Regions from separate parts of the Actinoplanes sp. NPDC026670 genome, predicted to be linked through region 2. Evidence: riboswitches for the same ligand, from Rfam matches in the RefSeq annotation. Region 2 holds a riboswitch; each other region holds the start of a gene.
What was found. Region 2 has a riboswitch for cobalamin ahead of AB0E94_RS47940 (VWA domain-containing protein). Riboswitches for the same ligand answer to the same signal wherever they lie in the genome.
Positions count from the first base shown of each region.

Region 1: linked by a shared signal. The riboswitch ahead of AB0E94_RS28960 (ribonucleoside-diphosphate reductase subunit alpha) and the one ahead of AB0E94_RS47940 (VWA domain-containing protein) in region 2 are both predicted to bind cobalamin.
Region 3: linked by a shared signal. The riboswitch ahead of AB0E94_RS28915 (ABC transporter substrate-binding protein) and the one ahead of AB0E94_RS47940 (VWA domain-containing protein) in region 2 are both predicted to bind cobalamin.

Region 1 is NZ_JBEZXU010000032.1:104,810-111,446, forward strand. It holds gene AB0E94_RS28945 (hypothetical protein) at 1-33, shown strand, start outside; gene AB0E94_RS28950 (hypothetical protein) at 144-713, shown strand; gene AB0E94_RS28955 (ribonucleotide-diphosphate reductase subunit beta) at 783-1,778, opposite strand; gene AB0E94_RS28960 (ribonucleoside-diphosphate reductase subunit alpha) at 1,778-4,174, opposite strand; cobalamin riboswitch at 4,313-4,532, opposite strand; gene AB0E94_RS28965 (hypothetical protein) at 4,619-4,915, opposite strand; gene AB0E94_RS28970 ((2Fe-2S)-binding protein) at 5,083-5,868, opposite strand; gene AB0E94_RS28975 (MerR family transcriptional regulator) at 5,865-6,637, opposite strand, start outside.
Region 2 is NZ_JBEZXU010000093.1:24,106-35,224, reverse strand. It holds gene AB0E94_RS47965 (hypothetical protein) at 2,260-2,781, shown strand; gene AB0E94_RS47960 (glutamate--cysteine ligase) at 2,960-4,444, shown strand; gene AB0E94_RS47955 (cobalamin biosynthesis protein) at 4,385-4,798, opposite strand; gene AB0E94_RS47950 (cobyrinate a,c-diamide synthase) at 4,795-6,135, opposite strand; gene cobO (cob(I)yrinic acid a,c-diamide adenosyltransferase) at 6,129-6,728, opposite strand; gene AB0E94_RS47940 (VWA domain-containing protein) at 7,038-9,191, opposite strand; cobalamin riboswitch at 9,224-9,343, opposite strand; gene AB0E94_RS47935 (gluconokinase) at 9,449-11,002, opposite strand.
Region 3 is NZ_JBEZXU010000032.1:92,120-103,238, reverse strand. It holds gene AB0E94_RS28940 (GGDEF domain-containing protein) at 1-167, opposite strand, end outside; gene AB0E94_RS28935 (hypothetical protein) at 617-1,141, shown strand; gene AB0E94_RS28930 (hypothetical protein) at 1,114-2,022, shown strand; gene AB0E94_RS28925 (helix-turn-helix transcriptional regulator) at 2,083-2,457, shown strand; gene AB0E94_RS28920 (CbtA family protein) at 2,522-3,283, opposite strand; cobalamin riboswitch at 3,362-3,502, opposite strand; cobalamin riboswitch at 3,556-3,737, shown strand; gene AB0E94_RS28915 (ABC transporter substrate-binding protein) at 3,781-4,761, shown strand; gene AB0E94_RS28910 (iron chelate uptake ABC transporter family permease subunit) at 4,794-5,792, shown strand; gene AB0E94_RS28905 (ABC transporter ATP-binding protein) at 5,792-6,553, shown strand; gene AB0E94_RS28900 ((2Fe-2S) ferredoxin domain-containing protein) at 6,550-7,254, shown strand; gene AB0E94_RS28895 (energy-coupling factor ABC transporter permease) at 7,350-8,042, shown strand; gene AB0E94_RS28890 (PDGLE domain-containing protein) at 8,039-8,380, shown strand; gene AB0E94_RS28885 (transcriptional repressor) at 8,450-8,890, opposite strand; gene AB0E94_RS28880 (MarR family winged helix-turn-helix transcriptional regulator) at 8,933-9,415, opposite strand; gene ureG (urease accessory protein UreG) at 9,421-10,125, opposite strand; gene def (peptide deformylase) at 10,497-11,000, shown strand; gene tsaD (tRNA (adenosine(37)-N6)-threonylcarbamoyltransferase complex transferase subunit TsaD) at 11,003-11,119, shown strand, end outside.

The sequences.
Region 1 (6,637 bases), on a different contig from region 2:
CGATGGATCCGTGCGATCAATGCGACCGGGTGATACGGCCGTTTCGGTGCTGATCTGGTCGACGGAGTAGACGGCCCGGCGACTACCAGTCGTGTGCTCAGCAGAGCGTAACTGAGAGGTAGAGTGTGGCTAGTGTGTGAGCCATGTCGGCCCACTGGTCACAGGCGGCCCAAGCGCTGATGCTTCCCGGCGAGTCACTGCGCGCCGCGCTGACGGTGGGTTTGGCGCCGGGCAACATGCCCCATCAAGCGCTGCCGGACCCGCCGGTGTGGACCAGATACAAGTTCCTCATGGTCTCCTCGGTGTTGCTCGGCTTGACGAAGCCCCTGGACTACCTGCCCGAGCGGGCCAGCGACTGGCTACACGGAGTGGCCGCGGCCGGTGAGCCCGGGTCGCGGGCGGCCCGACTGGTTCAGGCGCACCAGAGCATCCGGTTCACCAGGCAGGTCAGGGTCACCGTCGTCACCGATCGTCGCCTCCTGCTGTGTGCCGCCGACCAACCGGATCGGCTCACGGCACGCTGGGAGGTCGCACGCACCGACATCACCAGCACACGATGGGAGCGCTACCGACTGCAGCGGCGATTCCGTGTCGACTTCGTCGATTCGTCCTGGATCGCGTACGGGACACCGCGACTGAAGCTCGACGGGGCACCCCGGGCGCTCGCCGCCGCGTTCCAGCCCGGGCACCGGCCGTCCGGATCATCGGCATGAATCATCGGCCTGCCGGCCGATCACCGCACGGCGCCCCGCGGAAGTCTTCCGCGGGGCGCCGGTGTGCGGTCAGAAGTCGTCGTCGAAGCTGACGCTTCCGGAGACCCCTACCTGGTACGCGGAAACGCGCCGCTCGAAGAAGTTCGACAACTCCTGAACGTCCTGGAGCTCCATGAACGCGAACGGGTTCTTGCTGCCGTAGACGGGCTCGATGCCGAGCGCGGCGAGCCGCCGGTCGGCGACGTGCTGGAGGTATTCGCGCATGTCACCCAGTGATATGCCGGAGACACCCTGCTCCAGCAGATCGGCCGCGAACTGGACCTCGCATTCGACGGCCTCGGCGAGCATGTCGCGGACCTGCTGTTCCATGTCGGCGTCGAACAGATCGGGTTCCTCGGCTCGCACCTGGTCGACGACGTCGAAAGCGAACGCCATGTGCATGCTCTCGTCGCGGAACACCCAGTTGGTGCCGGACGCGAGCCCCTGGAGAACGCCACGGGAGCGCAGGAAGTAGACGTACGCGAAGGCGCCGTAGAAGAACAGCCCCTCGATGCAGGCGGCGAAGCAGATCACGTTGAGCAGGAACGCCCGCCGGTGCTCCTTGGTCTCCAGCTTGCGCAGGTCGAAGACCGAGTCGATCCACTTGAAGCAGAACTCGGCCTTGCGCGCGATCGAGGGGATGTTCTCGACTGCGGCGAACGCCTCGAACCGTTCCTGCTCGTCGGGGACGTAGGTGTCGAGCAGGTTCAGATAGAACTGGACGTGTACGGCCTCCTCGAACAGCTGCCGCGACAGGTACAACCGGCCCTCGGGCGAGTTGACGTGCTGATAAAGGTTGAGGACCAGGTTGTTCGCCACGATCGTGTCGCCGGTGGCGAAGAACGCGACGAGCCGCGACACCAGGTGCTGTTCGGACTTACTCAAACGAGCGAGGTCGGCGAGGTCGGAGTGCAGGTCGACCTCCTCGACGGTCCAGGTGTTCTTGATGGCGTCCTTGAACCGGTCGAAGAAGTGCGGGTACTTCATCGGCCGCAGGGTCAGGTCCATTCCGGGGTCGAGCAGCATTACTGGCAGGCCTCACATGATTCGGGGTTTTCCAGGGAGCAAAGTTCGGCTTCGGTCAGCGCCGGGATCAGCGATACAGGCGCGACCTGTACCGGTACGACCGCCGCAGGAGCGACTGAGACGGTCGCCTGCTGAATGCGCGTCGCCGGACGCGAACGCAGGTAGTACGAGGTCTTGAGACCGGCTTTCCACGCGTACAGGTACATCGAGGAGAGCTTGTTGATGGTCGGCGCGGCCATGAACAGGTTCAGTGACTGCGACTGGTCGATGAACGGGGCACGGGCGGCGGCCAGTTCGATGAGCGATTTCTGCGGCAGTTCCCACGCGGTACGGAACAGCTCACGCACATCGGCCGGCAACTCGGCGATGCCCTGTACCGAACCTTCGGCCCGTTTGATCTGCTCCCGGATGGCGGCGGTCCACAGTCCACGGGACTTCAGTTCCCGTACCAGATAGGTGTTGATCTGCAGGAACTCGCCGGACATCGTCTCGCGCTTGAACAGGTTGGAGACCTGCGGCTCGATGCATTCGTAGGCGCCGGCGATCGATGCGATCGTCGCCGTCGGCGCGATCGCGATGAGCAGCGAGTTTCGCAGACCGTGCTCGGCGATCTTCGCCTTCAGCGCCGTCCACCGGTCGGCCTGCGTGACCTGAGCACCCCACAGCTCGTGGTGCAGGTCACCCTTGGCGGCCCGGGTCTCCGGGTAGGCCGGGTGCGGACCGAACTGCTCGGCCAGCGCGACCGACGCCTCCAGCGCGGTCAGGAAGATCTCCTCCTGAACCCGCGTGGAAAGAGAGCGAGCCTCGTCGGAGTCGAACGGCAGCCGCAGCGTGAAGAACGCGTCCTGCAGACCCATCAGCCCGAGGCCGACCGGACGCCAGCGCGGGTTGGAGGCGGCGGCCTGCTTCGACGGGTAGTAGTTGATGTCGATGACCCGGTCCAGATAGACGACCGCGGTCCGGACCGTCTCCCGCAGCTTCTCCCAGTCCACGCCGTCGGCCGTCGTGTGCGCGCCCAGGTTGATCGATCCGAGGTTGCACACCGCCGTCTCGTCGTCGTTGTTGACCTCGAGGATCTCGGTGCACAGGTTCGACAGGTGGATCGTGTTGCCCGGCTCGCCGGTCTGGTTCGACAGGGCGTTCGAGCGGTCCTTGAACGTCATCCAGCCGTTGCCGGTCTGTGCGAGTGTGCGCATCATCCGCCCGTACAGATCGCGGGCCTTGACGGTTTTGACGGCCTTCTTCTCGGCCGCGCGGTAGGCCTCGGTCCATTCGTCGCCGAACAGATCGGGCAACTCCGGGGCGTCGGACGGGTCGATCAGCGACCACTCCTCGTCGGCCTCGACCCGGCGCATGAACTCGTCCGGGATCCAGTTGGCCAGATTGAGGTTGTGGGTGCGGCGGGACTCCTCGCCGGTGTTGTCGCGCAGTTCCAGGAACTCCTCGACATCCGGGTGCCACGGCTCCAGGTAGACGCACGCCGCGCCCTTGCGCCGGCCGCCCTGGTTGACTGCCGCGACTCCGGCGTCGAGGGTCTTCAGGAACGGGACGATGCCGTTCGACTTCCCGTTGGTGCCGCGGATCAGGGCGCCGCGGCCGCGGATCCGCGACCAGGCGATGCCGATGCCGCCGGAGAACTTCGACAGTTTCGCGACCTGGTGGTACCGCTCGTAGATCGAGTCGAGCTCGTCCTTCGGCGAGTCGACCAGGAAACACGACGACATCTGCGTGTGCCGGGTGCCCGAGTTGAACAGCGTCGGCGAGCTGGGCAGGTAGGCCAGCGACGACATCAGCCGGTAGAAGCCGATCGCCTCGCGGGCGTCCTTGGAAAGGCCGCACGCCACGCGCAGCAGCCAGTACTGCGGTGTCTCGACGACCAGGCGTTCCTGCGGGTGGCGCAGCAGGTAGCGGTCGGCGACGGTCCGCAGGCCGAAGTACTCGAACCGCAGGTCGCCACCGGCGTCCACGGCGTCGTCGAGTTTGCGGGCGTTACGCGCCACGAACGCCGCGGTCTCGTCGCCGATCAGGCCGAGGCCGTGCGCGTAGCGGATCGACTGGCTGAAACTCGCCACCCCCTGGCCGCGGACCTCCTTGTCGACGTACGCGGCGAGCAGACGGGCCGCCAGCTTCGAGTACTGCGGCTCCTCACCGATCAGCTCGGCGGCCGTCTGGATCGACAGTTTGTCCAGCTCAGCGGTGGTCGCTCCGTCGTACAACCCGCTGATGGTCTTGGTCGCCACCCGCAGCGGGTCGACCTCGTCGAGGTCGGCGACCCATAGTTCGACCGCTTTGACGATCTTGTTCACGTCGACCGGTTCCAGGTCGCCGTTGCGTTTACGCACCTGCATCACGTGCCGTCGCTGTTCAGGCACCACACGGTCCTGCGTAGCGGTCATGTTCCGTCCCCCTCGTCACGCCCATTCCCCAAGGTCTCGGGGCGCGCAGGAAGACGCCGCCGTCACCCCGGAACGTGGCCGGGTGTCACGGCTGGTGGCGTCGGCCGTCCCACGCGGCCTTCGACCGCCGCACGCCGGGCTGGCATGCGGCGCGCTGGCAGGTCTTCGGACTCGCGGGCACAGCTCGAAAACGAGCCTCCTACCGGCCGTCGCTTCCCAGGCTCGCCGAGCCCAGTGCTTCGTTGACGGCTTTCGTTCCCACTCACCGCTGCGGGGCAGTCCCGGTCTTTCACCGGGTTCCCTGTTGCCTCGGACAGACGTATTAACGCCTGGCCGAACCAGCTGCGGGGAACACCATATATGGGCGGCGAGCGAAAGTCACAGCCCCATATGGTGTGTTGAACCCGTCACCCGTTACAACTCAGTTTCAGAGCCCGGTGGCCGTTACCGACTGCCACCGCGGGTGCGCTGATTGTCGCCGCGACGTTTGGCGGGTTCGTGCAGAATCGCCGCGACACGATCACAAACACACTCGTCCGAGCCTGCTTCGGCGATCGCCGCCTCGATCTGAGCGAGCCTCTCCTGGGCGTCACGCAGCTGCTGGTTGAGACGGGTGACCCGGGCGGTGCGAGCGCCGATCTGACGGCGGGAGGCGTCGAGTCGTTCGTAGTCGGCCGGCTGGAGCGCGACCATCTCCCGGCCGTCGACGGTCACAGTGTGTTTGTCGATTTTTCGGCCCATGCGGCACCTTCCGTGCAACGGACGACAAGTCACAAGTCAACCACGGAGTTCAACGTGGACCCGTCCCTCGCCGGCTCTACCCGTCGGTCGACCTCGGCTGACCCGTGGACCGAGGGTGCCGAAGATCGCCCATCGGCTTCGGCACCCTCACCACCGTGCCAGGAACCTCAGGCTCGTCGGCGGGCCAGGACCGACCGCCACTGCTCACGGCGGGTCTGCTCGGGTGTCAGCACGCAATCGCCGCAGGTGCCGCCGCCGGGGATCCGGTAGTAGAGGCAGCAACTGCGGCGGACCAGGAACCACCGTTCGTGGCCCGGATCAGGCCGGTGCATTGCCGCGGTGCCGGCCAGCAGGCCCTGGCCGAGCATCGCCGTGACGACGGCGGCGGCACCGGCGGCGTGGCCGGGCACGGTGTCGGCGATCATCGCGGCCGCGCCGCCGAACGCGGACGCCACGTTGCCCCACAGCACCTGCGGTGACAGCCGGAACCTGCTTCGGAACACCTCCAGCACCGGCGTGACGAGGTCGCCGACGACAGTGGCGGTGAGCAGTGCGGCGACGTCGTCCACCGACTGCCCGGTGCAGGGCACGGCGCTGATGTCGTCGTGAGCGATGGGCATCGGGCCACCGTCGACCGGACGCCACCACAGGCGCGTGGTGTCGGGCAGTGGGACGGCGGCGCCGGCGACCGCTGCGGCCAGCGGTGGTGACACCAGCCGGGCGGCCAGACCGAGGAAGACGGTCGAGGCGACCACCCGCTCGGCGATGCCGGCGACCGGTAGTCCGCCCATGGTGGCCAGCGTCTGCCGGGCGATGTCGACCCGGGACGCCAGGACCTGCGGGTCGCACAGGTCGGTGAACGGCCGCCACCCGGCGGTGTCCTCGCGGCGTTCCCAGACGAAGTAGGGGCCGATGCTTGCTGCCGCGGACAGCGCCGGAACCGCGGCGATCATCCGCGGCTTTCGGTGATGAGCGCAGCGACGACGGCGACAGCGTCGGCGAGGGTGGCCGCGGGCATCGTGCCCGGCGGTGACGGTAGCGGCCATCCGTGGCCGGCGGTCACCACGGTGGCCGGCCATCCCGGCGCCGCGGTGAGGGCGGCGAGCAGATCGGGCCGGGCGGGGTGGGGCCGATGGCTCCACACCACCGCGACGACGGGGCGGCTGGCGGCGACCACGTCGGTGATCGCCGCGTCCGGTAGCCCGGCGCCCAGGTGCAGGCAGCCGATCTGATGTTCGGCGAGGGCCGCTTCGAGCGCGTCGAGCGAGGTGAGGTCGCGGGGGTTCCCGGCCGCGACGAGCAGAACCGGCGTCGGGGCGCCGGCCGGTGGGCGGGGTACTGCGGCGAAGGTCTGGCTGAGTTGGCGGGCCAGCAGCCTGCGGGCGGCCGCTCTGCGTGGTTCGCTGATCTGGGCCTGGCTGAGGTGGGTGAAGGCGGGGCCGGCGACAGTGTGCCAGGTGTGCACGACACCGTGTTCGGTGACGGCGTCGTCCAGGGCCGACCGCAGGGCGGGCAGGTCCAGGCGGCGGGCGGCACGGGCCAGTCCCCGGGCCCGGGAGTCGGTGGCCGGGTCACGTAGCGGGTGCTCGGCGGCGGCTGGGCAGGTCGCACGCCGGGCCACCCGGGCGGCGTCGGCGGCCGGCATGCCGCGGGCGGTCAACTGGGTCATCGTGGTGAGCGTGGCGATGTCGCCGGGGGTGTAGCGGCGGTGCCGGCCCGTCT
Region 2 (11,119 bases):
CGCGCCGGGACCACCCGGCGCCGGGAAGGCCGGCCCAGCGCCCGGCCCGCCCGGCTGGTCGCCGCCGGGGTAGACACCGGAGACGCCCGGGGCGCTACCCGGCACAGCGGCACTGCCGGAGGCAACGCCACCGCCTGGGAACCCGGCGCCACCGGCAGGCCCGCCACCACCCGGAAATCCGGAACCACCGGGAAACCCGCCATCGCCCGGGAGCCCGGAACCACCGGAGTGCCCGGCACTGTCCGGAAGCCCGGAACCGCCTGGGACCCCGTAGCCGCCTGGAACCGCGGCGGTTCCGGAAGCCGGACCGGGAAACGGCGATCCCCCACCGGATGCTCCCGGCGACTGGCTGCCCGGGAAGAGGCCTTCGTGCGGCGGGAAGGACGACGAGCCCCGGGGAGGCTGAGCAGCGGGCGCATCGATGCCGGGACCGGTGAGACCGGCGCGGGACGCCAGGCTGCTTCGCGGCGACGCCGGGCCGGGGTAGGCCGCACCGCCCGGAGACGATCCGTCATGGGCCGCCCCCAGCCCGCCCGGAGCCGGGCCGGCGCCGTAGGACGCACCACCGGCGGCCGATCCGGAGTCACCGGGAGCCGCGCCCGCGATGCCCGGTGCAGCCGCTTCGGCGGGCGCCGGCCCGGTCTGCCCCGCGCCGGCGGGCCGGGCGCCCGGCGCGCCCAGGCCGAACGGGCCGGGCGGGATTCCCGGCGCCGAGTTGCTGTACGACGTTTCCGGAGGTGTGCCGCCGGCCAGGCCGGACGCCGCATGGTTCGTGCCCGGCAGAGGCATGCCGGAGTTACCGGCCGGGGTGGGCGCGGATTCGTCCTCGGCGATCAGCCACGGCGGGCGGGAGCCCTCGGCCGGTCCGGAACCGCCCGCCGGCCAGGCGCTGGTCTCCTCGGTCGCCCAACTCGGCGCGGACGGTTCGGCGGCTGGGGGACGCAGCCCGGACGGCTCGGCCGCCGGCCAGGGTCGTCGGCCCTCGGCTGCGCCGGCCGGTGTCCCGGCAACCCCGGGCGACTGCCACCCCCCGGGCGAACCAGAACCAGCCTCCGGCCCGCCGGGCTGCTGCCATCCACCGGACGAACCAGGACCGGCGTCAGGTCCACTCGCCTGCTGCCAGCCGCCAGACGAACCAGAACCAGCCCCCGGCCCACCGGGCTGCTGCCATCCACCGGACGAACCAGGACCGGCGTCAGGTCCACTCGCCTGCTGCCAGCCGCCAGACGAAACGGTGCCGGCCTCGGGCCCACCAGGCGACTGCCACCCACCGGGGGAAACAGAACCAGCCCCCGGCGCGCCGGGCTGCTGCCACCCACCAGGCGAAGCAGAACCGGCATCGGGCGCGCCGGGCTGCTGCCACCCGCCGGACGGGAGCGGACCTTCGTCCGGCGGCGGTGGCATCGAGACAGCTCCCCGCGCGGCTCCGAACTGGGATCCGCCGATGGCGCCGTCGCCGAAACCGGTCTCCCCGGAACGGAACCCGCCGCCCCCCGCACCGAGAGCGGCATCGCCGGGATGCGAACCGCCCGGAAGACCACCGGAACCCGGGGCGCCACTGGAGTAGTCACCGGGAAAGACGGCGCCCCCGAGCCCCGCGACGGCGGATCCGGGGTCGAGCGGCGTGCCCGAGAGTGGATTCTCGCCGGGGAACGCGCCGGTGGGCGTACCCGATGAAGGTCCGGCGGGGACAGCGGAAGCATGTGCGGACTCCTCGACCACCCATGGCGGTGGTGTGGGCGTGGCCGGCGGCATGAGGCCGGCCGAGGGCGGGGACCAGGCGGGGCGGGTCGCGGCGACCAGGCCGGAGGCCTCGGCGAGGCCGGCGGCGGCGAGGACCTCGGCGGCGGCCTGGGCGGTACGGCAGGGCAGCGGCTCGCCGCAGGCGGGGCACTCGGTGATGCCGTCGTGCGGGCCGAGCCCGCCGCCGTGTGCCTCGACCATCTTGGTCGCGGTTCGGGCCAGCACACTTTCCGGTTTGACGTAAGTCGATGCCATAGCCCGTTCGCCCCCATCCCCGGCCTGTCCACCTGCCGGGACGACACGGTGGTCCCGCCGGTTGTCTCGGCTCCGCTCCAGTTCACCCCTTCGGGGGTACCCGGAGGGTGGATTTCCCCAGATCAGTGCGGATCCGGGGCCGGGTGGGCGGAAATCGGGACAGGCTGCCGGAACAGGCGGTATGAGTGAGAGGAAATTCACTCACGGTATTGAGGCGTGTTCGCTCCGTAGCATGAAGGCACTTCCAGGAGGTGACCCCCCATGGACGACACCGAGCTGCACCGCGAGCGGATCCTCCGGCACGTCAGTCCGATCATCACCGGCCGCTTCGTCGGTTTCCAGACGTCCTACACCCGTGAGGTGCGCATCGGCCGGCCGGTCGCCCTCGCCGTCTTCCTGCTGGCCGGCATCGCCCAGCTGATCGGCTCCCTGTTACGGATGACCCCGGCCCGGCGCACCCTGAAGGAGCTGCGCAAGGGCCCGGAGTTCCTGGTGACGCCGGTCCGGATGCGTGACGACCTCGGGCAGATCTACGAGATCGAGATGCACGGGCAGCTGCCGCAGTCGGCGCTGCACCGCGGCGACCTGATCCAGGTGCGCACCGAGCCGCAGGCCGACCCGACGCTGCCGGTCCGCCTGATGCAGGTGGTGAACCTGACCACGATGCAGCCGCTGACGCCGCGCATCCCCACCCAGTGGTCGCACATGGGCCCGGCGCTGCTGTTGCAGGCCGCCGTCGGTGTGACGATCTTCGGCGCCGCGATGGCCGTCTGGCTGGGATGATTTTCCGCCCGCCGGGGTACGTACCGCGCCCATGAAAGATCGTTTGGACAACTGGCGAGAATGGACGGTCCGCACCGGGCGCTCCGCCATCGACAGCCGTCATCATGACGATGGGGGGCGGCGGCTACGGCGCCGCACGCTCCCCTGGCGTCTCTGACGGCTCGAAAGGTGGTGCGCGGTGGGCGAGAAAGTCGACCAGACCAATTTCACCCGCGAGGACCGGACCCGCTACCGGCAGAAGATCCGCCGTAGCCTCGACGTGTTCGCGACGATGTTGCGCGAGGCACGATTCGAGTTCGAACGTCCGCTGACCGGCATGGAGATCGAGCTCAACCTGATCGACGACCACGCCGATCCGGCGATGCGCAACGCCGAGGTGCTGGGCGCGATCGCCGATCCGGACTTCCAGACGGAGCTGGGACAGTTCAACATCGAGATCAACCTGCCGCCGCGGCGGCTGGCCGGCGACGACTTCGCCGAGCTGGAACGGGGCCTGCGGTCCAGCCTGAACCAGGCCGAACGGCGGGCCCGGGCGGCCGGCGCGCACATGGTCACGATCGGCATCCTGCCGACGCTGCGGCGCGAGCACCTCACCGGCGAGGCGCTCACCGTGAACCCGCGCTACCAGCTGCTCAACGAGCAGATCTTCGCGGCCCGGGGCGAGGACCTGGACATCCGCATCGACGGGGTGGACCGGCTGGCCGTCACCACCGACACCATCGCGCCCGAGGCGGCCTGCACCAGCACCCAGTTCCATCTCCAGGTGAGCCCGGCGCAGTTCGCCTCGTACTGGAACGCCTCGCAGATCGTCGCCGGCATCCAGGTCGCGCTGGGCGCCAACTCGCCGCTGCTGTTCGGCCGGGAGCTGTGGCGGGAGACCCGGATCCCGCTGTTCGAGCAGGCCACCGACACCCGCTCGGAGGAGATCCGAGCGCAGGGGGTACGCCCACGCGTCTGGTTCGGCGAACGCTGGATCACCAGCGTCTTCGACCTGTTCGAGGAGAACGTCAGGTATTTCCCGGCGCTCCTGCCGATCTGTGACATCCACGATCCGGCTGAGATCCTGGAACGCGGCGAGATCCCCGAGCTCAGCGAGCTGCGCCTGCACAACGGCACGGTGTACCGGTGGAACCGGCCGATCTACGCGGTCGTCAACGGGCGCCCGCACCTGCGGGTGGAGAACCGGGTGCTGCCGGCCGGGCCGACGGTCGCCGACACGATCGCGAACGCCGCGTTCTACTACGGGCTGGCCCGGACCATCGCCGAGGCGGAACGGCCGCTCTGGACGCAGATGAGCTTCCGGGCGGCCGAGGAGAACTTCCACAGCTGTGCCCGGCACGGCATCGACGCCACGGTCTTCTGGCCAGGTCACGGCACTCTGCCGGTCACCGAGCTGGTGCTGCGGTCGCTGCTGCCGCAGGCGTCGGCCGGGCTCGACCTGTGGGGTGTCGCGCCGGCCCACCGGGACCGGCTGCTCGGCATCATCGAGCAGCGCTGCCTGCGGCACCGCAACGGCGCGGCCTGGCAGGTGGAGACGCTGCACGCGCTGGAGAACCAGGGGTACGACCGGGACCGCGCCCTGCACGAGATGGTCCGCCGGTACCTACCGCTGATGCACGACAACATCCCGGTCCACGACTGGCCGGCCGCCGCCAAGGCCTGACCAGGCCAGAGCCACGGTCACGCCGTCCCGGGCGGTCTTCGGCAGGAGCAGCGCCGCCCCGGGACCGGCGGCCAGCAGCGCCGCGGCCTCGGCCACACTCGGGGCGCCGGTCGCGGCGGCCACCCGGGCGCTCGGGTTCGGGACCGGCCGGGCGGCCAGTTCCGCGGCGGTGAACCCGGCGACGCGCCACCCGAACCCGGCGGCCAGCTCCCGGACCCGCGGTTCGGCGGCCCGCCGGTCCACGGTGGCCAGCACCTCGATCCGGGCCGGTTCGACACCTGCCGCGGCCAGCACGGCGAGGACCGGCGCCGGTAGCGGGACCCCGCTGCGGGCGCCGAGACCGAGCACGATCACCGGGCGGCCGCGGCGACCAGGTTCCGGGCCAGCGACGGGACGCCCGCCCAGTGCAGGTGCAGGTAGGACGCGTGGACCGAGGCGGTGGCGAAGCCCTCCGGGTCGGCGCCGCGCCACGCCCAGGCCGCGCCACCCGCCGGGGACAGCAGCAGACCCGACCTCGGGTGCACGGTGGTGCGGTGGAACTCGTGGCCGGTGACCCGGGTGCCGGCCGGCGCCAGAGGGCTGTCGGCCAGCGCCACCGCGTCCCGGTAGCCGAGGGTCAGCGACGGGGTCATCACCGCCTCGGCGTCGAGCACCCCGCACATCGGCCGGCCGTCCAGGGTCCGGCACAGCCAGAGCAGGCCGGCGCACTCGGCGGCGATCACGCCCCGGAACGCGGCCACCTCGGCCCGCAGCTGCACGTTCTCGCTGAGCGCGGCGGCGTGCACCTCGGGGAAACCGCCACCGACCACCAGCGCGCGGGCGCCTGGTGGCAGGGCCGTGTCGTGCAGCGGGTCGAACGGCACGACTGTCGCTCCCGCTCCGGTCAGCAGTTCGGTCGTCTCCGCGTACGAGAAGGAGAAAGCCGGGCCACCGGCGACCGCGACGACCGGACCGCCCGGCACCGGGTCCTGCGACTCGGGGGTCCACGGCGTAGCCGTGAAAGGCGCCGCCGAACCGGCCACCGCGGCGACCGCGTCCAGGTCGACGGACGCCGCGATCAGATCGGCCATGGCGTCGACCGAGGCCAGCGCCTCGGCCCGGCGTTCGGCGGCGGGCACCAGCCCGAGATGCCGGGACGGCGCGGCGACCGCGTCGGCCCGCCGCAGCGCGCCGAGGACCGGCGTGCCGACCTCCTCGCAGGCGTCCCGGAGGATCTGCTCGTGCCGGTCCGAGCCGACCCGGTTGAGGATCACCCCGGCCATCCGCACGTTGCCGAAGCTGCGGAACCCGTGCACCAGCGCGGCGATCGACCGGCCCTGCGCGGCCGCGTCCACCACCATGATCACCGGTGCGTCGAGGAGCCCGGCGACCTGTGCCGTCGACCCGGACTCCCCGGCGCCGGTCCGGCCGTCGTAGAGGCCCATCACGCCCTCGACGATCGCCAGGTCGGCGCCCGCCGAGCCGTGCGCGAACAGCGGCCCGACCAGGTGCTCCCCCACCATCACCGGGTCCAGGTTGCGGCCCGGCCGGCCGGCGGCGAGCGCGTGATAGCCCGGGTCGATGTAGTCCGGCCCCACCTTGAACGGCGCCACCCGCACCCCGCGCCGCGCGAACGCCGCCAGCAGCCCGGTCGCCACGGTCGTCTTCCCGTGCCCGCTGGCCGGCGCCGCGATGACGATCCGGTTCACCATTCGATGCCCTGCTGCCCCTTGCGGCCCGCGTCCATCGGGTGCTTGATCTTGGTCATCTCGGTGACCAGGTCGGCCGCGGCGATCAGATCCGGGTGCGCGTCCCGCCCGGTGATCACCACATGCTGGGTGCCCGGCCGGTTCGCGAGCGTCTCGACCACGTCGGCGACGTCCACCCAGCCCCATTTCATCGGATAGGTGAACTCGTCCAGCACATAGAACTTGAACGTCTCCGCCGCCAGGTCCCGCTTGATCTGCGCCCAGCCCTCGGCGGCTTCCACGGCGTGGTCACGCTCGGTGCCGGCCCGCTGGATCCAGGACCAGCCCTCGCCCATCTTGTGCCAGGTGACGGGCGCTCCCCCGGCCTGCCCGAGAGCCTTGAGCGCGGCCTCCTCGCCGACCTTCCACTTCTCCGACTTGACGAACTGGAACACCCCGATCGGCCATCCGGCGCTCCACGCCCGCAGCGCCATCCCGAACGCGGCCGTCGACTTCCCCTTGCCCGGCCCGGTGTGCACGGCGAACACCGCCTGCCGCCGCCGCTGCCGCGTCGTCAGCCCGTCATCGGGCACGCTGGTCACTTTCCCTTGCGGCACAACCAAAACCTCCCTGTTCGGTACGGCCACTGCTCCCGCCGGAGCCGACCCCGTCCCGTCTCGTCCGGTACACGGGCTCGGCGCGGCTCCCGCCCCTCACCCTCCACCGGCACTCACCGTCACCCCAGACCGCCAGCCGTCGCCCACAACGGTCATCACACCCGCAAAACCCACGTGAGCGACGGCTCGCGGACCGACAACCGAAACCCGACCGCCAGCCGTCGCCCACAACGGTCATCACACCCGCAAAACCCGCGTGAGCGACGGCTCGCGGGAGGGGGGACGGTGAGCTCGGGGTGGCTGGGGGTGTCACGCGGCGCGCCGGTAGGCGCGGTCGGTGGCCGGAGCCGGGCTGGGCGCGGAACGGCGGGTGGTGGCGGCTTCCAGGTGGTCCAGCGGCATCACGTCGGCGGCCAGGGCGGCGGCCAGTTTGCGGGCCAGGCCCAGACGGATCGGGCCGGACTCGCAGTCGACCACCACCGTGGCCACACCGGAGAGCAACGGGGCCACGCGTAGCGGGTCCGGGCCGCTGGTCGCCCGGCCGTCGGTGACGATGATCAGCAGCGGGCGGCGGCGGGGGTCGCGGCGGCGTTCGGTGGCGATCGTGGTGGCGGCCGCGCGCAGGCCGGCGGCGAGCGGGGTCCGGCCGCCGGTGCGCAGTGCGGCCAGCCGCTGGACGCCCACCTCGTGGCTGGAGGTCGGTGGGAGCACGACGTCGGCTTCCGCGCCCCGGAAAGTGATCATCCCGATCCGGTCCCGCCGCTGGTAGGCGTCCCGCAACAGGGACAGCACGGCCGTCTTGACCAGGGTCATCCGCTTGCGCGCGGCCATCGAACCGGAGGCGTCCACCACGAAGAGCACGAGGTTGGCCTCCCGCCCGACATGGACCGACTCCCGCAGGTCCCGCGGCAGCACCCGGATCCCCCGCATCGCCTGATCAACAGCGGTCTGGTCCAGGGCCGCCCGGTCCAGGGCAGCCCGCAGGGTGGCGAACAGATGTGGGGCTCCGGCGAGTTTGCCCTGTGGGGGGCGGCTTCCCACCACCCGGCCGCGGCGGGCGAAAGCCGGTGAGCGACGGCCGGTGTGGCCGCCCTCGCCGCGGGCCGAGATGCGCAGCGTGCGGGGGCGGTAGGCCGGGCCGGCCGCAACGATCGCGCCGGGCCGGCCGGGGGCGCCGTCCGGAGACTGCGGGGCTTCGGACGGGTCGAACTCGCCGGACGGGGCCTCGGCCGAGGACCGGGAGCCGGCGGGCGAAGGACCGGAGGGCGGGGCGCCGGAAGGGCCGGCCTGATCAGGGGACGCGACGTCCGTACCGTCAGAAGGGCCGCCGTCCCGCGGGCCGTCACCACCGCCTGGTCCGTCCGGGTCCGGGTCCTCGTCGTCCTCGTCCTCGCCGGAGGAGTCGGCGGCGGAGTCGGCGGAACCGGCGGCGCGGTCCTGTTCGGCCTGGCGTTCGGCTTCGGCCAGGGCCTCGTCGAGTTTCTGCTCGTCGGTGCCGGGCGGGTCGAGCGGGTCGGTGCGGCGGCGGTGTGGCAGGGCGAGCCGGGCGGCGTCGGCCACGTCGCCGGCGGTGACCCGGTCGCGGCCGTGCCAGGCGGCCAGGGCCACGGCGCAGCGGGCGACGACGATGTCGGCGCGCATGCCGTCGACGCCGTAGGCGAGGCAGACCCGGGCGATGCGGTCGAGTTCGGCGTCGGGGAGCCGGACCGACGGCAGCTGGGCGCGGGCGGCGGCGATCCGGGTGGCGTATTCACGTTCGTCGGCGGCGAACCGGGCGGCGAACGCGTCCGGGCCGGCCTCGTAGGCGAGCCGCCGCCGGACCACCTCGGCCCGCTGGACCGCGTCGCGGGGCGCGGCGACCGTGACGACCAGGCCGAACCGGTCGACGAGCTGGGGGCGGGGCTCGCCCTCCTCCGGGTTCATGGTGCCGACCAGCAGGAACCGGGCGGCGTGTTTGACCGAGACGCCGTCGCGTTCGACGTGGGCCCGGCCCATCGCGGCCGCGTCGAGGAGCAGGTCGACGAGGTGGTCGGGGAGCAGGTTGACCTCGTCGACGTAGAGCAGCCCGCGGTGGGCGGCGGCGAGCAGGCCCGGCTCGTACGCCTTGACGCCGTCGTTGAGCGCCCGCTGGAGGTCGAGGGTGCCGACGACCCGGTCCTCGGTGGCGCCGACCGGCAGCTCGACGAGGTTCGCGGCCCGCGCCGCCGACGGCCCGCCCGGTGTGTGCGGGCCGTCGGGGCAGCCGGGGTCGGGCGCTGCCGGGTCACAGGCGAACCGGCAGCCGTGCACGACCTCCACCTGCGGCAACAGGCCGGCCAGGGCGCGGACCACGGTGCTCTTGGCGGTGCCTTTCTCGCCTCGGACGAGCACTCCGCCGACGGCCGGTGACACCGAGGTCAGCAGCAGTGCCAGGCGCAGGTCGTCGAGGCCCACCACGGCCGAGAACGGGTACGGAGTCGTCACCAGGATCCCTTCCGGCGGGTGTCCACGCCCGCGCGTCGGTTGTCACGAGCGGCCGGAGTTCCTGGCTCCCGGAATCGGTGTCCGGTCACAGTGGCGGGACCGTCCCGGATTCGCACCGGGTTCCTCCGCTTACCGCTCGCCGGTCACTCTTTCCTACCGGCCGGTGACCCGTCAACGCGGGGTCCGTCACGGCGGGCCCGCCACCGGCGGCGGCGCCGGAGAATGTTGCACGCGAGATTCCCGGCCGTCCGGCGGGTTCAGTTGCGGACCGCCTTCTCGGTGCCGGGGAGGGGTTCGGGGGCCAGCTTGTCGAGTTCGGTGACGACGTCCAGGACGGCGAGGGCGGACTTCTCCACCAGGGGCCGAAGGCGGCGGTAGAGGTCGGCGTCCTGCGGGTCGGGCCGGGTCGGTGCGCCGGTCGGCACCAGGGCGGCGGCGTGGTCCAGGTCGGGCAGGTCGCCGAGGGCGTGCCGGGCCAGGAGGCAGGCGCCGAGCGCGGTGCCCTCGGGCACGTCGGCGACCGTCACCGGCAGGTCGAGGGCGGACGCGAGCACGCCGATCCACAGTTTCGAGGCGGCCGCACCGCCGGTGGCCCGGATCTCGGTCAGCGGGTTGCCCTCGGCCTCGAACGAGTCCCGGACCAGGGCCAGCTGCTGGCAGACGCCTTCGACGGCGGCCCGGACCAGGTGCGGGCGACCGTGTTCGCGGCGCAGCCCGAGGTAGCCGCCGCGCAGGCCGGGCCGCCACCAGGGCGCGCGTTCGCCGAGCAGGTAGGGCAGGCAGAGCAGCCCCTCGCTGCCGGCGACGATCCCGGCCGCCTCGTCGAGCAGCCGGGCGTCCCGGTCGTCGGCGCCCTCGCCGTCGCCCTCGTCGGGCAGGAACGTCTGGCCGGCCCACCTGACCACCGAGCCGGCGTTGTTGACCGCGCCGCCGATCACCCAGCGGTCCTCGGTGAGGGCGTAGCAGAAGAGACGGCCGGCTTCGTCGCCGGTCGGGGCGGCGACGACGGTACGCAGCGCGCCGCTGGTGCCGAGCGACACCGCTCCGACTCCGGGCGGGGTGGCGCCGACCCCGAGGTTGGCGAGCGGCCCGTCGGCGGCGCCGATGACCAGCGGAGTCCCGGCCGGCAGCCCCGCGGCGGCGGCGACCCCGGCGTCCAGCCGCAGGAGGTGTGTGGTCGGGACGACCTCGGCGAGCTGTTCCGGGCGGACCCCGGCGATCCGCAGGGCCTCGTCGTCCCAGCGCCGGGCGTGGATGTCGTAGAGGCCGGTGCCGGAGGCGATCGACAGGTCGACGAGGAACGGGCCACCGGTCAGCGCGGCCACGACCAGTTCCTTGACGCCACCCCAGCGGGCGGTGGCGCGCAGCGTGCCCGGGTCCTCGCCGGTCCACCAGGCGAGCTTGGTGAGCGGGGACATCGGGTGCACCGGGGTGCCGGTGCGGGCCTGCAGCTGCCGGGCCCGGCCGTCGGCGACGATCCGTTCGCACTGGGCGGCGGCCCGGTTGTCGGCCCAGGTCACGACCGGGCCGAGCGGCTTGCCGTTGCCGTCCATCGGGACCAGGGCGTGCAGGAACGAGCTGAGCCCGATGGCGATCACCCGGTCGCCTTTCGCACGGCACTCGGCGGCGACGTCGGTGAGCGCCTTGATCGCGGCGCCGGTCAGGGCGGCCGGGTCGAGCTCGGCGCGGCCCGGGCCGGGCACCGACAGCGGGTAGTGGACGCTGGTCAGGGCGCGGATCTCGCCGTCCGGACCGGCGGCTATCCCCTTGGTCGAGGTGGTCCCGGTGTCGATGCCGATCACGACGTCCATGCGTCTCCTCCCGCCGAACAGGCTGCCCTGCGAGCCTTTCATGCCCGGCGGGACGCCCGATCAAGCCCGGCCGCCTGATCAAGCCCTCGCAGCCCGGCCAGGCCCGGCGGCCCGATC
Region 3 (11,119 bases), on a different contig from region 2:
AGCAGCCCCCAGCCGCGGCGGTCCCGGCCGGCGGTGCCGGGCCTGGTCGCCGTCCACACCCCGGCCAGGCCGGCGTACAGCGAGGTCAGGCCCTGGGCCAGGTTGGTGAACAGCACGGTCGCGTCGGGCCCGCCGATCACCGCCAGCAGCCATACGACGGCGACCACGCCCGGTAGCAGATGCGCCGCCACGAAGGATGCCGTTCCGAGCCGGCCCCGCGTCGGCGGGCTGTCCAACGGCGGTGGCAGCAAAGTCGACGGCTCCTCTCCGTAACCTGGCCGCGATGGTCACGACTATGGGCGGGGCGAACCCGGCTCCAGCGGTATCCCGATCGGCACCCCACGGCTGTTGTTGAGGCATCTGAGTCGGGTGCCGATCACCGTCGCGGCAGCCGCCCGACATCGTCGTCCTCGACCTCGGCCTGCCGGACATCGACGGCACCGAGGTGATCCGGGCACAGGATTGCCGTGTTCGGTCTGCTGTCCGATGTCGTCCAAGGCCGTCCAAGATGACGACCCGATGAGCAGGGGATACGTCACTGTTTCTTTGCTCGGCAGGTCGGGACGCTGGTGCGCGACGGCCGCCGGACTTCGATGTGTTCGTGGGAGGTTCGGGATTGCGCTTCTTCCGCCGCGGCAGCAGATCGCCCGGTCCGGAATCCGGCTCCTCGGTGGAAGGCCAGGCCGGGCCGCCGGTGGTCACCCACCTCTACATCGACCGGCCGGTCTTCCTCGGCACCGTGCCGGCAGACGCGACTCTGCCGGAGCCGTCCGAGGTGTTCGCGTTGGCGGTGGCGTCGCTCGACCTGGAAGCCCGGCTCGGCGGGTTGAACCTGCCGTCCGCCACGCAAGCGGAAGCCCTCGTGGAGACCTTGTCGACGTTGGAGCCGCAGGATCCCGGGATCCACAGTCCGCAGCTGGGACTGATGCTCGCCGTGACGGCCGGATGGCGGCTCGGGACCGACCGTGCCCCGCAAGCCGGAGTGGAGGCCCGGACAGCGGTCGAGAAGCTGTTGCGTTTCGCCGACCAGCCGCGACGTATTCAGGCCGCGTTGTTGTTCGCGTTCTGGTCAAGGCGCGGGTGGCCGGCAGCGAAGGCCGTACCGACGACGCCTTGTCCGCCGAACAGCGCGCCCGGGTGATCGCCGCCGCAATGGGATTTCCGGAGACCTCGCCGGTGTCGCCCGCCGCGACCGATGACCCCGTCGCGCAGGCGGAGGTGCTGATCGACAAGGCGATCGCTCTCAGCAGGCAGGGCCGGCGTGAGGCATCGGCGGAGATGCTGAACGGTGTGATCGCCACTCTCACCAGGCTTCGCGACGAGTCCGCCACTGCGCCGGGCGGCCTCGATCGAACTCTGTTCCGGGCCGCGTGGCGTCTCGCGGTGGTGCTGCAGATGGGCACCGACGCGGTGGCCGCGCTACGGGCCGGCCGGCAGGCTCTGGAGTTGGGGCGTGCGCTGCTGGCCGGCGACGCCGATGAGCAGGTCATCGCCGGGGTCGTCGTCATGGCCGCCGACGTCGCCGAGATCTTCTTCGCGACGGGACTCACCGACGCCGGGCTCGATCTGCTCATGGAGGCCGAGCAGTGGTCCGGCGACGGCACGGAACCGGCGTTGCTGCGTGCGCGGAGCACCGTGCTGCACAACTGGACCGCTGCCGGGCTTCGGATGCTGGCCGCGCCGGAGGCACCCGAACCCACCCGGCAGTCCCTGGAGAACCTCGCCGCAACCGCCACCGAGGCCGTGGGTCTACGCCGGCGGCTGCGCGACCCGAGTGACGGCGTGTCGCTCTACGAACTGGCCAACTCGCTACGACTGCTCGCCCAGATTCGCATCGCGCTGGGTGACAACGCACCGGGCGCCGACTCGGTGGCCGAGGCGTACGGGCAGGTCGAGTCGTTGTCACCGGGACAGGCGGTGAACCAGTTGAAGTCGCAGCTCGACGCCATGGTGCGCATCCTGGAACGGATCGCTCCAGCCGATGTCGCCCAGCAGCGCGCCATGGGCAGGATCCCTGGATGAACCGACGGACCTGCCCCGCGGCCATGTCGGGCACACGCCGTCATCGGCGGTCCCGCTGACATGGAGGTCGAATTCGGAGACGTCCTGCGCGGCCTGATGGCCAACCGCCGTCTGACCGTCCACGGCCTCTGCGTTGCGGCCGGCCTGGCTCATGCCGACGTCGGCCGGCTGCTGCACGGTGACCCACCCCGGCCGAGGATCCTTCGGCAGATCGCGCCGGCCCTGGGAATGTCCCCGAACGACCTGCTGGTGATCGCCGGCCTTTCCGTGACGGACGTTGAACCGCGCAAGCAGCACCCCCTGCATCGGGAGTTGATCTTCCTCAGGGCCGCTGCGAGCCGACTGTCACGAGAACAAGTCGCAACGCTGATCGAACACGCCTATCAGCTTCACCAGGGCAGCGCCGGCACGGGTCGGGACGCTGAGGTCGAGTAGTGGACCGCGCGCGGCCGGACAGGCGAATGGCCGGGACTCCACGAGCCCCGGCCTTTCGTGCAGCTCACGCTGCGGCGGTCTCCTCAGCGGCGACCGGCCGTGCGGGGGCGCCGCGCGGTGTGACCAGCGCGCCGAAGGCGATGCCGAGGACCGTCCACAGGACTGTCTGCACACCCAGCGACGTGATCCGGAAGTCCCACAGCAGGCTCGCCGGGAAGGTTTCCGGAACCTCGTTGATGTCCGGCAGCAGCAGGTACGCGATCGACACGACGACCAGGAACGCGACCACACCGGCGGCCGCCCGGCGCCACTCGACGGTCTGGGTGCGGGCGGCGATCACCGACGCCCACACCGCGACCAGGCCGAGTACCAGCACCGCCAGGTAACTCCAGGTCCGCTGGCCGATGGTCTCCGGATCACCGACGGCCGGCGGGTTCGGCGGATACTTCAGGAACGGCACCACCACGATCCCGGCCAGCGCGGCCCCGGCCAGCGAGAACGCGGCCCGGCTGTCGCTGGGGGTCCGCAGACGGCGGCGCAGCAGCGTGAACGCGGTCGCCAGGATGCCACCCATCGCGATGCCGTACAGGGTGGTGGCCAGCACCAGGCCGGCCTTCTGGCCCTCCCGGCTGACCAGCGGCTCCTCCTCGACGGCGCCCGGCTCGGCCGGCGGCGCGGCGGCCTTTTCGATGGCGATCGCCGCGTCGATGTGGGTCTCGCCGAACGTGTAGGCGAACGCCCCGGCCAGCAGGCCGGCGATCAGGCCCGCGAGCAGGCCGCGCAGCAGCAGCGAAATGTAATTGTGGCCGGTCGTGGTCAGTGACATGGCACACCCAGCAGGTGCCGGCCGTCGTGCATGAGCTCGGACATGGGTCCTCGAACCTCCTACGGGATGACGCGTCCCGTTCGTGGGGCCTGCGGTGAGCGAGTTCTCTGACTCCCGGCCCGCCGAAGCAAGCCGGTCACAGTGGCGCGACCGCACCGGACTCACACCGGTTTCCCTCACGTCACCGCAGATGGCAGCCTCAACCTAGTCGCGCATCGAACGGCGGCACAACCGCCCGCCTGCCTGGCGGCCCGGTTCCGGGCGTGTTTAGGATCGTCGACACCAGCCGTGGTGCTCGGGAAGCCGGTTCGATGCCGGCGCGGCCCTCGCCACTGTGTTCGGGAAGTCGACGGCCCTCGTCCTCGCGAGGTCACTGGGCTCAATGCCTGGGAAGGCCGGCCGCCGACTGCACCTCCCGTCAGCCAGGAGACCGGCCACGGCAGACGTACGACTCCGTCCACGAGGTGCTGGAAGGCGGTCCCGCTGTGCGGTTCCCCATGCCCTGGCGCGTTGCCGCGCCGTTGTCCCTGTTCGCCGTCGTGCTCACCGGCTGCTCCGGCCCGGCTGAGCCGGTCGCGTCACCGAGCGCATCGGCCGGCCCCGTCGCGATCACCAATTGCGGCACGCCGGTCACCGTCACCGCGCCGCCGGCGAAGGTGGTGACGATGAACCAGCCGGCCACCGAGATCATGCTGGCCCTGGGTTTGCAGGACCGGATGATCGGCACCGCCTACCTCGACGACGCGATCCTGCCCGCCTACGCCGGCGCCTACGCGAAGGTGCCGGTGCTGGCCAAGGAGTATCCGAGCAGGGAGAAGCTGCTCGAAGCCGAACCGGACTTCGTCTACGCCTCCTTCAACAGCGCCTTCAGCGACGAAGGGGTGGGGGACCGGGCCGAGTTGCAGAAGCTCGGTGTCGGCACGTACATCTCCCCGGCGGGCTGCCCGAAGGAGACCCGCCCGGCCAAGCTCGGCATCGCCGACGTGTTCGGCGAGATCCGCGAGATCGCCGCGATCTTCGGCGTCACCGGCCGCGCCGAGACGCTGATCGCCGACCAGCAGGCACGCATCACCAAGGCGGCCGGCAGCGGCAAGGGTACCCGGGTGATGTGGTGGGACGGCGGCACGGACGCGCCCAGTGTCGGCGCCTGCTGCGGCGGCCCCAACATGGTCATGGAGGCCGCCGGGGTGACCAACGTGTTCGCCGACGTGACCGGCAGCTGGGCCGACAGCAGCTGGGAGACTGTCGCCGACCGTGACCCCGACGTCATCGTGCTGATCGACGCGAGCTGGGATCCGGCCGAGGCGAAGAAGACCTTCCTGGCCGGGCACGCCACCCTCAAGGACCTGCCCGCGGTCCAGCAGCAGCGCTATGTGGTGATCCCGTTCTCGTCCACCACCGCCGGCGTCCGCAACGTCCTCGGTGTGGAGGCCCTGGCCCAGGGGATCGCCGGGCTGCCGCCGAAGGCGGGAAGCTGACCGCCGTCGCGGCGCGCACCGGCCGGACGGCCGTGGCCCTGCTGGTGCTCACGGCCGTCCTGGCGGCGTCGGTGGGTGCGGCGGTCACGGTCGGTCCGGCGGACCTCTCCATCGGCACGGTGTGGGCGGTCATCGGCGAGCATCTCGGCGTGGGCGATGCCGGGGTGTCGGTGTTGCGCGCCCACATCGTCTGGGACCTGCGGCTCCCGCGCGTGCTCGGTGCCGCGGTCGTCGGCGCCGGGCTGGCGGCGGCCGGGGCGGTCATGCAGACCGCCACCCGAAACCCGCTCGCCGACCCGTACCTGCTCGGGGTGTCGTCCGGTGCGGCGCTGGGCGCGGTGCTGGTGATCGTGGCCGGGTTCGGCGCCGGGATGGTGGCCGTCGGTGGTGGCGCGTTCGCCGGGGCGCTGGCCGCGTTCACGATCGTGGTGGCGCTGGCCGGGCGGCGGGCCGCGCTCAACCCGACCCGGGTGGTGCTGACCGGGGTGGCGATCGCGCAGCTGTGTGCGGCGCTGACCTCGTTCGTGATCATCTGGGTGGCCGATCCGCACGCCACGCAGAGCATCACGTTCTGGCTGTCCGGTTCGCTGGCCCGCTCCGGCTGGAGCGCGATCGGGTGGTCCGTACCCGCGCTGATCCTGGTGTTGATGTTGATTCTCGGGCATGCCCGGACGCTGAACGCGTTCGCCTTCGGGGAGGAGGCCGCCGCCACGCTGGGTGTCGACGTCACCCGGACCCGCTGGTTGCTGCTGGTCGCGGCCGCCCTGCTGACCGCCGTGCTGGTCGCGGTGAGCGGGGCGATCGGTTTCGTCGGGCTGATCCTGCCGCACGCCGTGCGGATGTTCACCGGCCCCGACCACCGGCTGCTGCTGCCGGTCGTGGTCCCGGCCGGGGCGATCTTCCTGATCTGGGTCGACACCGCCGCCCGCACCGTCTTCGAACCGCGGGAACTCCCGGTCGGGGTGCTGACCGCGCTGCTCGGCGTGCCCGCGTTCATGTTCCTGCTGCGCCGGCGGGAGGTCCGCGGCTGATGCTCGACGTCACCGGCATCACCTGGACGGCCGCGGCCGCCCGCATCCTCGGCGAGGTCACCTGCACGGTCGCGGCGGGCAGCCTGGTCGGGCTGCTCGGCCCGAACGGCTCCGGCAAGACCACCCTGCTGCGCGTCGCCGCCGGCCTGATCCGCCCCGACAGCGGGCAGGTCACGATCGGCGGCGACGACGTGGCCGGTCTGCGCCGCCCGGCTGTGGCCCGGCGGATCGCGCTGCTGGCCCAGCACGCCGACACCGACCTCGACCTGACCGTGGCCGACGTGGTGCTGCTCGGTCGCATCCCGCACCGCGCCTCCCGCTGGTCGGGCACCACCGCCGACCACACCGTCGCCGCCGAGGCCCTGGCCCGCGTCGACCTGACCGGCTACGAACACCGCCGCTGGCACACCCTGTCCGGCGGTGAGCGCCAGCGCGCCCAGCTCGCCCGGGCGCTGGCCCAGGAACCCGAGCTGCTGCTGCTCGACGAACCCACCAACCACCTCGACATCGGACATCAACTTCAACTGCTTCATCTGGTACGCCGAAGCCGCGTCACCACCCTCGCGGCCCTGCACGATCTCAACCTGGCAGCGATGTTCTGTGACGTCGTGGTGGTCCTCGACGCCGGCCGGGTCGTCGTCACCGGCCCGCCTGCCGAGGTGCTGACCGCTCGTCTGCTCGCCGACGTCTACCGGGTCGACGCCGACGTGCACCTGACCGAGGGGCGGCCGGTCATCGCGTTCCGGCCGCCGCAGTCATGAACCGCCGGGTGCTGCTGGTCGCCCGGTCGGTGACCCATCACGGCGGCCACGACGCGATCCACCGGCTCGCTGCCGTGGTGGGGGAGTCGCTGGGCGTACCCGTGCAGGGATGTTTCCTCGACGGCGCCGAACCGTCGCTGCACGCCGCGCTCGACGCGGCGGCCGACGCCGGACAGGTCGTCCTGGTGCCCACCCACGTGCCGCCGGACCGTTACCTGGACACCTGGATCCGTCGTGCGGTCGCCCACTGGCGGCAGGCCCGCGCCAGTGACCTGCCGATCGTGGTCACCGCGCCGCTGGCCGGGCAGCCCGCCCTGGCCGGCGCGGTGATCGAGGCCGTCGCCGGTGAGCACACCGTGCTGGGCGGCAATCCGGGACCGTTTCGCAGCCCGGCGTGGTCCCAGATCACCCGCCATCGCCGGCAGGTGCTGGTCTGCCGGGGGCCGCGCTGCTCGGCCTACGGCGCCGGGCCGGTCGCCGCAGCCCTCGCCGACCGGCTGGCCGAACACGGTCTCGGTGACGACGACGTGCTGGTCACCGCCACCGGCTGCCTGTTCCCGTGCAACCTGGGCCCGCTGGTCGTGGTCCACCCTGACGACATCTGGTATCAGCACGTCGACCCGGACCTGGCCCGCCGCATCGCCGACGGTCATCTGCGCGACGGCCGGCCGGTCGACGGCCACGAACCACGACGCTCCTGACCTCTCCCGTTTGTGCACGGCATCACACAGTTGCCAGATCTTGGCAACAACCCGCAACGGTCAATATGCTGCCGCGGAATCGTGAAGGAGAAACGATGGACGACGTGCAGGCGATGCACATCGCGAACGGGATCGTCAACGGTCCCGTCTCAGCGATCTTCATAGTGATAGCAGTGGCCGGCCTCGCGGTCTGCGTGTGGCGGGCCAAGACCGACCTCGACGACCGGCTCGCCCCGATGGCGGGCCTGGTCGCGGCGTTCATCTTCGCCGTGCAGATGCTCAACTTCCAGGTGCTCCCGGGCGTGTCCGGCCACCTGCTCGGCGGCACCCTGGCGGTGATCCTGGTCGGGCCGTGGGTCGGCGCCCTGTGTGTGGCGACGGTGCTGCTGGTGCAGTGTCTGGTCTTCGCCGACGGCGGCCTGACCGCGATCGGGCTGAACGTCACCAACATGGCTCTGATCGGCACGGCCGCGGCGTACCTGCTGGTCGCCCTGCTGCTGCGGGTCCTGCCGCGCACCGCGGGCGGGCTCGGCGCGACCGCGCTGATCGCCTCGATCGTCGGCGTGGTGGTCGCTTCCCAGGGCTTCGTTCTCGAGTACGCGCTGGGCGGCACCACCGAACTGTCGCTCGGCGGGATCGCGGCCACGATGGCCGGGGTGCACACCCTGATCGGCATCGGTGAGGGCCTGATCGCCGCCACCACCGTCGTCACCGTCGCCAAGGTCCGCCCCGACCTCGTCTACGCCCTGCGCGCCTTCCGTAAGCAGCCGATCGGAGCCAAGGCATGAAGAAGTTCCTGATCGCCGGGCTGTTCGTGGCGCTGCTGCTGGCCGGTGTGGTGTCCAGTTTCGCCTCCGGCAGCCCGGACGGCCTCGACTACGCCGCCCGCGAGGGCTGCACCTTCAACGCCGACGACGAGATCACCGGCGGCACCTGCATGGCCCAGCAGGAAGGCGACCACCAGCTCGCCGACAGCCCGCTCGCCGACTACGGCATCAAGGGCATCGACAACGAGTACCTCTCCACCGCCCTCGCCGGCGTCTCCGGGGTCCTGCTCACCTTCGCCATCGGCGGCGGCCTGTTCTGGCTGCTCCGGCGCCGTTCGACCGCTGACGAGAAGGTCTGACGGCGGCTCGTGCGTCACAGAAGGGCGTTTCGGCCGCGGTGATCCAGCGGCCGGGACGCCCTTCGCTGTTCAGGCTTGCTGTTGCCGGCAGTCGCCGCAGATCCCGGTCAGGGTGATGCCGACACTGTCGAATGCGAAGCCGGTGGCCTCCGCGGCGGCGGCCAGCGCCGGTGCGACAGCCGACGCCGGGATCTCCGCCTCATGGCCGCATCGCGCGCAGACCGCGTGATGGTGGGGCTGGTCGGCCATCCCGTACCGGGCCTCGCCCTGGCGGCCCAGCACGTGCACCACGTGCTCGTCGGCCAGCGTCAGCAGCACCCGGTGCACCGTCGACCGGTCGATCTGCGGGAACCGGGTGGTGATCTCGTCGTGCACCTCCTGCACCGACAGATGCCCGCCGTGGCCGATCAGCGCCTCCACGATCGCGCCCTTGGCGATCGTCCAGCGGCGTCCGCCGGCGCGGACCCGCTCGCGGACCGCTGCCAGTCTCTCGTGCTGCTGCACCCGCATCACAACCCACCTCGTGTTCCGTTGCCCCCGCCGGCAGTCACGTTATCCCGGATGCCCCCGTCGCCCGGGTGTCAGGCCACCCGCGGTGAGTGGTTCGCTGCCGGCGTAGGCGGTGAGGGCGGCCAGGACCTGGCGTGCCGCGGTCACGCCGGGTTCGCCGATCTGTTGGATGACCTGCTGCTGTAGTTCGTCCTGCAGGCTGCGGTCGAGGTCGGTGGCGGCCTGACCGGCCTCGGTGATGACGACGATGCGTTGGCGGATGTCGCCGGGCGCTCCTTGGCGGTGTGCGTAGGCGCGTGCCTCCAGCAGGCCGACCCGCTGGGCGGCGTCGTGGACGGTGATGCCCAGGGCGGCGGCGAGCTCACCGATGGTGTGGTCCCGCTGGGCGAGGGCGGCCAGGATCGGCATGAGGCCGCTGTGCAGGTCGGGATATCCGGCCCGGCGCAGGTGGTTGCGGCGATGCTGTTCGCAGGCGGCCTCGGCCCGGCGGCAGAGCGCCACCAGGCCGGGCAGGTCGTCGGTCATCGGGTTCAGGTGGCCGGGGCGGCGGCGAGGTGGCTGCGGATCCAGTCGGCGACCGCGGTGGCGGTGCGGTCCTGGGTCAGGGACTGGAAGATCGTGGGCAGATCACCGCGGCGGGCGCGGGAGTCGCGGTCCATCACCGACAGGTCGGCGCCGACCAGCGGGGCGAGGTCGGTCTTGTTGATGACCAGCAGGTCGGCGGTGGTGACGCCGGGGCCGCCCTTGCGGGGGACCTTGTCGCCGCCGGACACGTCGACGACGAAGATCTGTACGTCGATCAGGCCTTTGCTGAACGTGGCGGTGAGGTTGTCGCCGCCGCTCTCGACCAGGATCAGGTCGAGGTCGCCGAGGGTGTGTTCGAGGTCTTCGATGGCGTCGAGGTTGGCGGAGATGTCGTCGCGGATGGCGGTGTGCGGGCAGCAGCCGGTCTCGACGGCCCGGACCCGTTCGGGTGGCAGTACACCGTTGCGCAGCAGGAAGTCGGCGTCCTCGGTGGTGTAGATGTCGTTGGTGACCACCGCCAGGCGTAGCTCTCCGGCCAGGGCCCGGCACAGCGCGGCGACCAGCGCGGTCTTGCCGGAGCCGACCGGGCCGCCGATGCCGACGCGCAGCGCCCGGTGGCCGGACGACAGGGGTGCGTGCGGGTCGACGCCGGGTTCGGGGTGGGTGTGCGGGACGTCGTCGGGTCCGTGCACGTGCGGCTCGGTCGCCATGAGGGCCTCCGGAGATGTTCGCCGAGGTGGTCAGGCCCGGGCGAACGACACTGTCCGGCTCGGGCTCGGGGAGTCGCTGCATGCTACGTGTTACTGCAACCCGATTGCAGGAAGCCGCGCGACAATTTCCCGGGATGAAACATGGCCGGGCGGGATCGGCGGTAGTCCGGAGATTCTTCTTGCATCTGTGTTGCAACTACTAGAGAATCGCAGCAGGAGCACCGGTGTTGCTTGGCCGTGACCCGTCGTTCCGTCGTCAAGGGCGTTCCGGCAAGCGATGATCCAACCTCGCCGGAACGCCCTTGACCGTCTGTCGGCGCTCAGGGTGCGGCTAGCTGCAAGTCAATTGCAGTAGCAGTTAGAGTGCAGCAATGCCCGCGCGACCGATCACGTACTACGGCAATCCCGTCCTGCACCGCCGCTGTGCCGATGTCACCGTCTTCGACCAGGCGCTCGCCGACCTGGTCGCGGACATGTTCGATTCGATGTACGCCGCCAACGGCGTCGGCCTGGCCGCCAACCAGATCGGCGTCGATCTGCAGGTGTTCGTCTACGACTGCCCCGACGACGACGGTGTCCAGCACAAGGGTCACATCGTCAACCCGGTGTTGCAGGCGGCCTCGGCGCTGGCCGGCGACGTCACCGCCACCGAGGGCTGCCTGTCGGTGCCCGGTCCCAGCGCCGAACTGCCCCGCGCGGCCCTGGCCTCGGTCACCGGCTTCGATCAGGACGGCAAGCCGATCACCGTCTCGGGTACCGGCTATTTCGCCCGCTGCCTGCAACACGAGACCGACCACCTCAACGGCACCCTGTACGTCGACCGGCTGCCCGCCGCGCAGCGGGACGGGCTGCTGCGCGAGGCCGGGCTGCGCTGAACATGCCGCTGATCCTGGGCATCGAGACGTCCTGCGACGAGACCGGCGCCGGACTGGTCCGCGATGGGGTGCTGCTCGGTGACGCGCTCGCCTCCAGCATGGACGAGCACGCCCGGTTC